Regions from separate parts of the Mangrovibacillus cuniculi genome, predicted to be linked through region 1. Evidence: a T-box and tRNA genes for the amino acid it is inferred to sense, from the RefSeq annotation. Region 1 holds a T-box; the other holds one or more tRNA genes.
What was found. A T-box is a leader RNA that pairs with one kind of tRNA and senses whether it is charged. The one in region 1 lies ahead of thrS (threonine--tRNA ligase), so its partner is inferred to be a tRNA-Thr.
Positions count from the first base shown of each region.

Region 2: it has a tRNA-Thr gene. The T-box ahead of thrS (threonine--tRNA ligase) is inferred to sense a tRNA for this amino acid. The anticodon was not compared.

Region 1 covers NZ_CP049742.1:1,840,851-1,845,975, forward strand. The annotation lists gene G8O30_RS09500 (nuclease-related domain-containing protein) at 1-445, opposite strand, end outside; gene thrS (threonine--tRNA ligase) at 946-2,880, opposite strand; T-box leader at 2,947-3,167, opposite strand; gene G8O30_RS09510 (putative sporulation protein YtxC) at 3,230-4,075, opposite strand; gene dnaI (primosomal protein DnaI) at 4,160-5,101, opposite strand; gene G8O30_RS09520 (replication initiation and membrane attachment family protein) at 5,114-5,125, opposite strand, start outside.
Region 2 covers NZ_CP049742.1:2,876,695-2,881,819, reverse strand. The annotation lists gene G8O30_RS14655 (aspartyl-phosphate phosphatase Spo0E family protein) at 64-231, shown strand; gene rocF (arginase) at 290-1,189, opposite strand; tRNA gene G8O30_RS14645 (tRNA-Lys) at 1,914-1,986, opposite strand; tRNA gene G8O30_RS14640 (tRNA-Gln) at 1,993-2,067, opposite strand; tRNA gene G8O30_RS14635 (tRNA-Tyr) at 2,167-2,251, opposite strand; tRNA gene G8O30_RS14630 (tRNA-Thr) at 2,259-2,334, opposite strand; tRNA gene G8O30_RS14625 (tRNA-Val) at 2,343-2,418, opposite strand; tRNA gene G8O30_RS14620 (tRNA-Glu) at 2,439-2,513, opposite strand; tRNA gene G8O30_RS14615 (tRNA-Thr) at 2,533-2,605, opposite strand; tRNA gene G8O30_RS14610 (tRNA-Asn) at 2,608-2,682, opposite strand; rRNA gene rrf (5S ribosomal RNA) at 2,692-2,808, opposite strand; rRNA gene G8O30_RS14600 (23S ribosomal RNA) at 2,959-5,125, opposite strand, start outside.

The DNA.
Region 1 (5,125 bases):
TACTCAACATCTTTTGAACTTGAACTGCAGCAAATTCAGCTTGTGCTATCGGGTCTGAAAAGTGTGTCACTTGGTTGGCATATTCTCTGATAAGATGACGAGTAGATGGGTTATATGAAACTACTCCACTTATATGTTTAGATTCTAGCACAAGAATAAATTGTTCGAAAATCAGCAGCCCATCAATTTGTGTCAGTCCAAGCGAAGGTAAATACAAATCAATTAAGTACGTATGTTGAAAAGGAAGCCTCGCTACGTAAAAGTCCATATTTTTCTCACCTATATAACCTGATTCTCTGTTCCTTAGTTCGTTCATTAGCTCCTTTGTTAACTTGTAGTCTTCTGGAACTCTTCTAGACAGTGCTTCTAGATATTGAAGTGCGTAGGGTTTTTTTCTAATAATAATGATCACTCCTTTTTTGTATGGATTCGTGAAATTTGTCAAAACTCCTGCTAGGTTTACTATATTTTATATGAAAGGTAGTATCTGCACACTATTTGGGAAATGTGGTCACTTTTTTCTTGCTTTTGCACACTTTCATGGACTTCTGCTCACTTTTCCTTTGCCTCTGCACACTTTCGTGGACTTCTGCTCACTTTTCCCTCGTCTCTGCACACTTTCGTGAACTTCTGCTCACTTTTCCCTCGTCTCTGCACACTTTTATGGACTTCTGCTCACTTTTCCTTTGTCTCTGCACACTTTCGTGGACTTCTGCTCACTTTTCCCTCGTCTCTGCACACTTTCGTGGACTTCTGCTCACTTTTCCTTTGCCTCTGCACACTTTTATGGACTTCTGCTCACTTTTCCTTTGCCTCTGCACACTTTTATGGACTTCTGCTCACTTTTCCTTTGCCTCTGCACACTTTCGTCGACTTATGCTCACTTTTTATCAGCCCACACAAAAAATAACCCCCCAGCCAAGCTGGAGGGTCACCTATCAATCATTATCCACGCTTCACTTCAGCTAAAAGTTGCTCAAGGAATGCATCAAATGAAATTGTTTCTGATTTTTGTTCTCCGTATTTACGGACGTTTACTGCGTTTCCTTCTACTTCTTGATCTCCTACTACTAGCATGTAAGGGATCTTCTGCATTTGCGCCTCACGGATTTTGTATCCTAATTTTTCATCACGCACGTCAACTTCTACTCGTAATCCTGCCGCCTGAAGTTGTTCACGAACACGCTCTGCATAGTCACCATGAACATCCAACGATACCGGAATGATTTCTACTTGAACTGGTGATAACCAAGTTGGAAGTGCACCTTTGTATTCTTCAATTAAGAAGGCTACAAAACGTTCCATTGTAGATACAACACCTCGGTGGATTACTACCGGACGGTGCTGCTTTCCATCTTCTCCAACGTAAGTTAAGTCGAAACGCTCTGGTAACAAGAAGTCTAATTGAACAGTCGATAGAGTTTCGTCTTTTCCTAAAGCAGTACGAACTTGCACGTCTAGTTTTGGACCGTAGAATGCCGCTTCGCCTTCTGCTTCAAAGTAGTCAAGATCTAGCTCATCCATCGCTTCTTTGATCATCGATTGCGCGCGTTCCCACATCGCATCGTCATCAAAGTATTTCTCAGTATCTTCTGGATCACGGTAAGATAAACGGAAGGAGTAGTTTTCTAAACCGAAATCTTTGTACACTTCTTGAATTAAGCGAACCACACGTTGGAACTCTGCTTTGATTTGATCAGGACGAACGAAGATATGTGCATCATTTAACGTCATTCCACGTACACGCTGTAATCCAGCAAGTGCTCCAGACATTTCGTAACGGTGCATCATTCCCAATTCTGCGATACGGATTGGAAGTTCACGATAGCTGTGAATGTCATTTTTATAAATCATCATATGGTGTGGACAGTTCATTGGACGAAGTACTAAGTCTTCATTGTCCATTGACATTGCTGGGAACATTCCATCTTGATAGTGATCCCAGTGACCACTTGTTTTGTATAGCTCAACGCTACCTAGAACTGGAGTATAAACGTGGTCGTAACCAAGTTTTTCTTCTTTGTCTACAATGTAGCGCTCGATAACACGACGGATTTTTGCTCCTTTTGGTAACCAAAGCGGTAAACCTTGCCCTACTTTTTGAGAGTTTGTAAATAAGGAAAGTTCTTTTCCTAATTTACGGTGGTCACGCTCTTTCGCTTCTTCTAACAAACGAAGATGTTCTTTTAGATCATCTTTAGTGAAGTAAGCAGTTCCGTAAATACGTTGAAGCATTTTATTGTCACTGTTTCCACGCCAGTAAGCACCTGCAACGCTTAACAGTTTGAACTCTTTTAATTTGCCTGTTGATGGGACGTGTACACCGCGGCAAAGGTCAACGAATTCTCCTTGCTCGTAAAGTGTTACTGTTTCATCTGCTGGAATCGCTTCAAGCAATTCAATTTTGTACGGATCTCCCATTTCTTCAAAGCGTTTTGCCGCTTCATCACGAGATACTTCAATACGCTCAATAGAGATATTTTCAGAAATAATCTTCTTCATCTCTTTTTCAATCTTAGGGAAGTCTTCTGCAGAAATTACTTCTTCTACATCAACATCATAATAGAAGCCACTTTCAATTACAGGCCCTACTCCTAAGTTTACATTCCCATATAAACGTTTAAGTGCCTGTGCTAAAAGGTGAGCAGAACTGTGACGAAGAATTTCTAATGCATCTCCATGATCAGGTGTCACAATTTCAAATGCTCCGCCCTTTGATAAAGCAGTACGTAAATCAAATAACTCACCATCTACTTTACCAGCTAATGCTTTTTTCTTTAGTCCAGGGCTGATAGATCCAGCAACTTCTTCTGTTGTTGTCCCTACAGGAAACTCCTTTACCGCGCCGTCTGGAAATACTAATTGAATGTTTTCTGCCATTTTCGGTAGCCTCCTTCAGAATAATTGGGAATTTAACCCAATAAATAATAAAAAACCCGCCCCTATAAAAGGGACGAGTTTGAAATCGTGATTCCACCCTAGTTTTCAAACAGACTAAGCTGTTTGACTCCAGTTCAGATAACGGTCTGCAGCCGCTAGCGCCTACTATACATTTCGGGCTAGTGTTCAAAGGTGGTAACAGCATATGTCGTGTTAGGAAGCTTTCACCAAATGCTTCCCTCTCTAGAAACCGTACATCGCTATCATGTCCTCATCATTACATTGAGATTAGATAATGTTATGTAACGTATTATAGAGAGGTTGCCACTAAAATGCAATAGTCATTCACCTAAAAATTTGCTTTTGATATATCTAAACGAAAAGGAAAAGACTCCATAGCTAATACTTCTAATTTTTCCTCGAAAATAGCTAAACATGTTCGAATTATCGGCTGATTAGGTGAATCCGTGTAAAAATAGATTCTTTTAGGCGATAGGCTTAATAAAGGCGCAATTAATTGAGAATCAACATAGATAGGATGATGACTCATCAACCTTCTATCAATGTGTTTTTGTAAATCAGATTCTTTAAAATAATTACCTTTTGCGTCGTATAAAACAGGACTTCCCGTTAAGTGCACATGGACTGTCTCTTCCACAGAAGATTTATCGGCAACATACCTTCTAATCCAATCCAAATAATTTTGATATTCCTGCTCCATTTTATATTCGTCAATCGCTACTTCTACATATTGTGTAACCGAGTCTAAAAAAGGTCTACCTCTAAAGGAAAAGAAAGAATCAAGAGATAAAGCGCCCTCGTATGACCAAAGAAACGTAATAATCTCTTCTGGAATTTTTGGGAATTTCTTTTTAATAAAAGGGAGCAAATCTTCTCTTTCACCAGTCATTAATTCATCAGTTATAGAAAAAATTCTCTCTATTTCTAATTCATCTTTGTAAAGGAAAACATCTTTAATAATGTGAAGAACCCAATCCAAGCGTTTACGCTCATGGATAAACGAAGTTAACAAATCCGTTAATCCGTCCCAGCCAAGATCTCTATGTTGAAATGACAAAAGCATTTGTGTTTTAGCATATAACACGGATGAATCTAATTGGTAGGGAATGCTTTGAATTGAGAGCTTCGATTGAAACCATTCGACATCACGAACGTCTTTTAATAATAGATCCAAACGAATCCCTCCCTGTAGAATCAAGGTCAATCTACTTGATATATATGGGAAGCTTGGACCATTTAGACGTCTGAGTGAACAAAATTATTTACGAGAACGTAAATTTGGACCCGAGACTTGTACAGGTTCCGATAAATACTCTATACGCTCCATAATTCTTCTAGCTTTCATATCTTCTTTTTCTCCACGTTGAGAGTAGGTTAAATGATGTAAAAGCTCTTCAAAGTTAAAGTTAGAAGAGAACAACGTTGGAAGTTTTTCATTCATTCGGTACTGCAATATAGGACCTAAAATTTCATCGCGAATCCAACTGGACATCGATTCTGCTCCAATATCGTCTAACAGGAGAATTTCTGCTTCTTTTAGCGCATCCATTTTTACATCTACGGTCTTATCCGCTAATGATTGTTTCATTTCTCGGAAAAATTCAGGTGCATAGACCATTAGGGATGATGCCTGTTTTCTTTCCGCAAGTTCATTTGCAATAGCTCCCAATAAATAGGATTTACCTACACCAAATTGACCAAATAGGTAAAGCCCTTTTACTGATTTACCTTTTTCGTATTGTGAAATAAAAGCTTCTGCCGCTTCAATTGCATCATATCGTCCTGCAAAATCCATTTTTAAATCAGCCATATTCGCTTGCACGATATCTTTTGGCATATGAAAACTTTGAATTAACTTTTCTAACTTCCTTGATTTGACTGCCTGTTCTTGTCGCGGACACGGTCGATAATCAAGCTCGATGGATTCATTTCGTATTTTAGCAGTAGGTGCATATCCTGGGAGTGTGTTAATACACTCTCCTAATGAAGGACATTTTTCGCACTTTTTTGACGCCTGACCGTACTCATAAAGCTTAGACATTTGTTGATTCACCATGGTCATCGTCACATTGCCTTGGTTTTCCTCTAGAAATTTTCTTACATCTTCGTTCTCGAATAATTCTTCTTTCATTGCCTGAAGACGTTTTTGAAAACGATCTTCTGTCATCATCTTTTGTAGGGAACGTTGAATTGGCTCCATTTGGACACCTCCTTATTTCTTATA
Region 2 (5,125 bases), 1.0 Mb from region 1:
TGTTTGTACTTTTTGTAAAAAGGGGATAAAGTATATATATACCATTTGCAGGAGGAATGACTGATGAAGAGTTTAGAAGAACATATTGAATATTGTCGTCAAAAGATGGTGAAACTCGCTTCAAAGTATTCCTTTGCACACTCAGAAGTAGTTGCAGCAAGTGTAGAACTAGATCAACTATTAAATCAACTATGGCTAGAAAATAATAAAAAGAATGTCAGGAAGTCCTGACATTCTTTTTTTGTTACGTGAACAGTAACCACTCATTTTCAGGTGTGTTTTCTTTCTATCACAAAAGCTTCTCACCAAATAAAGAGCCAATGAGAGCAACTGCTGTAGCCGCAGTTTTGTTTTTCTCATCTAGAATAGGATTTACTTCTACAAATTCAGCTGAAGTAATTAACTTTGACTCTTCTAACATCTCCATAGCCAAGTGACTTTCTCTATAAGTAGCTCCACCTGGAACCGGTGTTCCTACCCCTGGTGCTTCTTGTGGATCCAACGCATCTAAATCTAAAGATAAATGCACCCCATCTAGATTCTTTTCTTTTAAGTAACTGATAGTTTCATCCATTACTTGAGTCATTCCAAGACGGTCTACCTCATGCATGGTATATACCTTAATTCCTTTTTCCTTAATTAACGTTCGTTCTCCCTCATCTAGAGATCTTGCTCCAATGATAACAATATTCTCCGGTTTTATTTTTGGAGAATCACCGTGTATGGAAGTTAAAGTCGGGTGACCTATTCCTAAACTAACCGCTAGTGGCATCCCGTGTATATTACCAGATGGAGAGGTTTCTCCAGTGTTTAAATCTCCATGTGCATCATACCAAATAATCCCTAAATTACTATAATGCCTTGCTAGCCCAGCAATTGTGCCCATCGCAATACTATGGTCCCCACCTAGTACTAAAGGAAAGTCCCCTTCAGTAATAACTTTATCAACCGTTATGGCCAGCTCCGTATTCCCTTTAGCAACCGCTTTCAAATTTCTCAAATTAGTAGAAGGGTCTTGCACTCTTTCAGCTGCTTCAATTAAAACATCCCCTCGATCTCTTACTGTATGACCGATGTTTTCTAAACGTTCTACTACACCTGCATATCTGATAGCACTAGGCCCCATGTCTACTCCACGTCTCATTTGACCTAAATCCATTGGTACACCTATTAAAGAGATTGATTTCATGAATGTTTCCCCCTTTTTATCTTTCTTCTATTGTAAGAGTAAATAGGAACATGACTCAACTCAACAAAATTTTGCATAACTATTCAGAATATATAATTTTATATTTAGTCGTTTTATATCAATCTTAGCTTGTATGGTGAAGTATAGAGAGACAATTCTCCAATTTGTCCATTCGGTATATGTAGGGTCTGCTTCTAGCGCCACTTTTAAAAATAAATTTCTTTATGTCCATAAACTTATTACTGAGGGGAAGTGTGAAATGTTCTTATGCTTTCTCTCATTGTTATCTTGGTGCATGAGTGCTTGTAGGGGCCATATTCTTTTCTTGCTAAGGGTTTTCTCGCGCCAGATGGGCATAGATAGCTTCTATTCTCTTCTCACGGCGGATTTCCTCGAGCCAGATGAGTATAGAGCGCTCCTATTCTCTTCTCACGGCGGATTTCCTCGCGCCAGATGAGTATAGAGCGCTCCTATTCTCTTCTCACGGCGGATTTCCTCGCACCAGATGAGTATAGAACAACACCTTTCAACTCACATACCTGTAATCTTCATAAAAGAAAACCTATTTAAGATCCCATTACGTATCTCTTTTGTACAAAGTATCATTTTTAATTAAATAAAGGAGACTCATCTAAGAGTCAACCACATCACGTGACTAACGATGAGTTGTTATTGATCACGTAACAAAAAAACTAGCCTACAAAAGTAGACTAGTTTTATGTGATGAGCCATGAAGGACTCGAACCTTCGACCCTCTGATTAAAAGTCAGATGCTCTACCAACTGAGCTAATGGCTCTAAAATTGGCTGGGCTAGCTGGATTCGAACCAACGCATGACGGAGTCAAAGTCCGTTGCCTTACCGCTTGGCTATAGCCCAATAATGTGATAGTAATAGTTTAACCAGAGTAAAGTATACTATGCATAACCAATTACTGAATTAATAGTAATAAAAAAACCTCTATTAAAGGTAAATAAGTGGTGGAGGGGGACGGATTCGAACCGCCGAACCCTGAGGGAGCGGATTTACAGTCCGCCGCGTTTAGCCACTTCGCTACCCCTCCACTTGGATGGTGCCGGCGATAGGAGTCGAACCCACGACCTACTGATTACAAGTCAGTTGCTCTACCAACTGAGCTACACCGGCAAAATATATGGTGGAGGATGACGGGATCGAACCGCCGACCCCCTGCTTGTAAGGCAGGTGCTCTCCCAGCTGAGCTAATCCTCCATATTTTTAATATGTATAAATGGTGACCCGTACGGGATTCGAACCCGTGTTACCGCCGTGAAAGGGCGGTGTCTTAACCGCTTGACCAACGGGCCAGTAAAGTGAAATTAAATAAGCTTCCAACCGGGCTCGAACCGGTGACCTCTTCCTTACCATGGAAGTGCTCTACCTGCTGAGCTATGGAAGCAATGGCTCCGCAGGCAGGACTCGAACCTGCGACCGATCGGTTAACAGCCGATAGCTCTACCACTGAGCTACTGCGGAATCATATAAGCCTGGCGACGTCCTACTCTCACAGGGGGAGATCCCCCAACTACCATTGGCGCTGAGAAGCTTAACTGCCGTGTTCGGGATGGGAACGGGTGTGACCTTCTCGCTATCGCCACCAGACATTATTGCTTCAAATCTCTTTTGTCTCTTAAGACAAAATTTATTTTACTATATTTGAAGAAAAAATCAAGTGTTTTTTTCACCTTTATTCCTTCAAAACTAAATACTGCGCGCCACCAAAGCGTATTGCCGAGAATCACCAAGTTTGACTTGGTTAAGTCCTCGATCGATTAGTATTCGTCAGCTCCACATGTCGCCATGCTTCCACCTCGAACCTATCTACCTGATCATCTTTCAGGGATCTTACTTCTTACGAATGGGAAATCTCATCTTGAGGGGGGCTTCATGCTTAGATGCTTTCAGCACTTATCCCTTCCGCACATAGCTACCCAGCGATGCCTTTGGCAAGACAACTGGTACACCAGCGGTGCGTCCATCCCGGTCCTCTCGTACTAAGGACAGCTCCTCTCAAATTTCCTACGCCCACGACGGATAGGGACCGAACTGTCTCACGACGTTCTGAACCCAGCTCGCGTACCGCTTTAATGGGCGAACAGCCCAACCCTTGGGACCGACTACAGCCCCAGGATGCGATGAGCCGACATCGAGGTGCCAAACCTCCCCGTCGATGTGGACTCTTGGGGGAGATAAGCCTGTTATCCCCGGGGTAGCTTTTATCCGTTGAGCGATGGCCCTTCCATGCGGAACCACCGGATCACTAAGCCCGACTTTCGTCCCTGCTCGACTTGTAGGTCTCGCAGTCAAGCTCCCTTGTGCCTTTACACTCTACGAATGATTTCCAACCATTCTGAGGGAACCTTTGGGCGCCTCCGTTACCTTTTAGGAGGCGACCGCCCCAGTCAAACTGCCCACCTGACACTGTCTCCCACCCCGATAAGGGGCGCGGGTTAGAAGTTCAATACAGCCAGGGTAGTATCCCACCAATGCCTCCACCGAAGCTGCCGCTCCGGCTTCCAAGGCTCCTACCTATCCTGTACAAGCTGTACCAAAATTCAATATCAGGTTGCAGTAAAGCTCCACGGGGTCTTTCCGTCCTGTCGCGGGTAACCTGCATCTTCACAGGTACTATAATTTCACCGAGTCTCTCGTTGAGACAGTGCCCAGATCGTTACGCCTTTCGTGCGGGTCGGAACTTACCCGACAAGGAATTTCGCTACCTTAGGACCGTTATAGTTACGGCCGCCGTTTACTGGGGCTTCGGTTCAGAGCTTCGCGTGAGCTAACCCCTCTCCTTAACCTTCCAGCACCGGGCAGGCGTCAGCCCCTATACTTCGCCTTGCGGCTTCGCAGAGACCTGTGTTTTTGCTAAACAGTCGCCTGGGCCTATTCACTGCGGCTCTCTCGGGCTTTCACCCTATCAGAGCACCCCTTCTCCCGAAGTTACGGGGTCATTTTGCCGAGTTCCTTAACGAGAGTTCTCTCGCACACCTTAGGATTCTCTCCTCGCCTACCTGTGTCGGTTTGCGGTACGGGCACCTTCTTCCTCGCTAGAGGCTTTTCTTGGCAGTGTGAAATCAGGTACTTCGGTACTATAATTCCCTCGTCATCACAGCTTGACCTTACGGTAACGGGATTTGCCTCGTTACCAGTCTTACTGCTTGAGCGCACATATCCAGCAGTGCGCATACCCTATCCTCCTGCGTCCCCCCATTGCTCAAACGGAAGAGAGGTGGTACAGGAATATCAACCTGTTGTCCATCGCCTACGCCATTCGGCCTCGGCTTAGGTCCCGACTAACCCTGAGCGGACGAGCCTTCCTCAGGAAACCTTAGGCATTCGGTGGAAGGGATTCTCACCCTTCTTTCGCTACTCATACCGGCATTCTCACTTCTAAGCGCTCCACCAGTCCTCCCGGTCTAGCTTCGACGCACTTAGAACGCTCTCCTACCACTCACACCAACGGTGTGAATCCACAGCTTCGGTGATACGTTTAGCCCCGGTACATTTTCGGCGCAGAGTCACTCGACCAGTGAGCTATTACGCACTCTTTAAATGGTGGCTGCTTCTAAGCCAACATCCTGGTTGTCTAAGCAACTCCACATCCTTTTCCACTTAACGTATACTTTGGGACCTTAGCTGGTGGTCTGGGCTGTTTCCCTTTCGACTACGGATCTTATCACTCGCAGTCTGACTCCCACGGATAAGTCATTGGCATTCGGAGTTTGTCTGAATTCGGTAACCCGATGGGGGCCCCTAGTCCAAACAGTGCTCTACCTCCAAGACTCTTACAACGTGAGGCTAGCCCTAAAGCTATTTCGGAGAGAACCAGCTATCTCCAAGTTCGATTGGAATTTCTCCGCTACCCACACCTCATCCCCGCACTTTTCAACGTGCGTGGGTTCGGGCCTCCATTCAG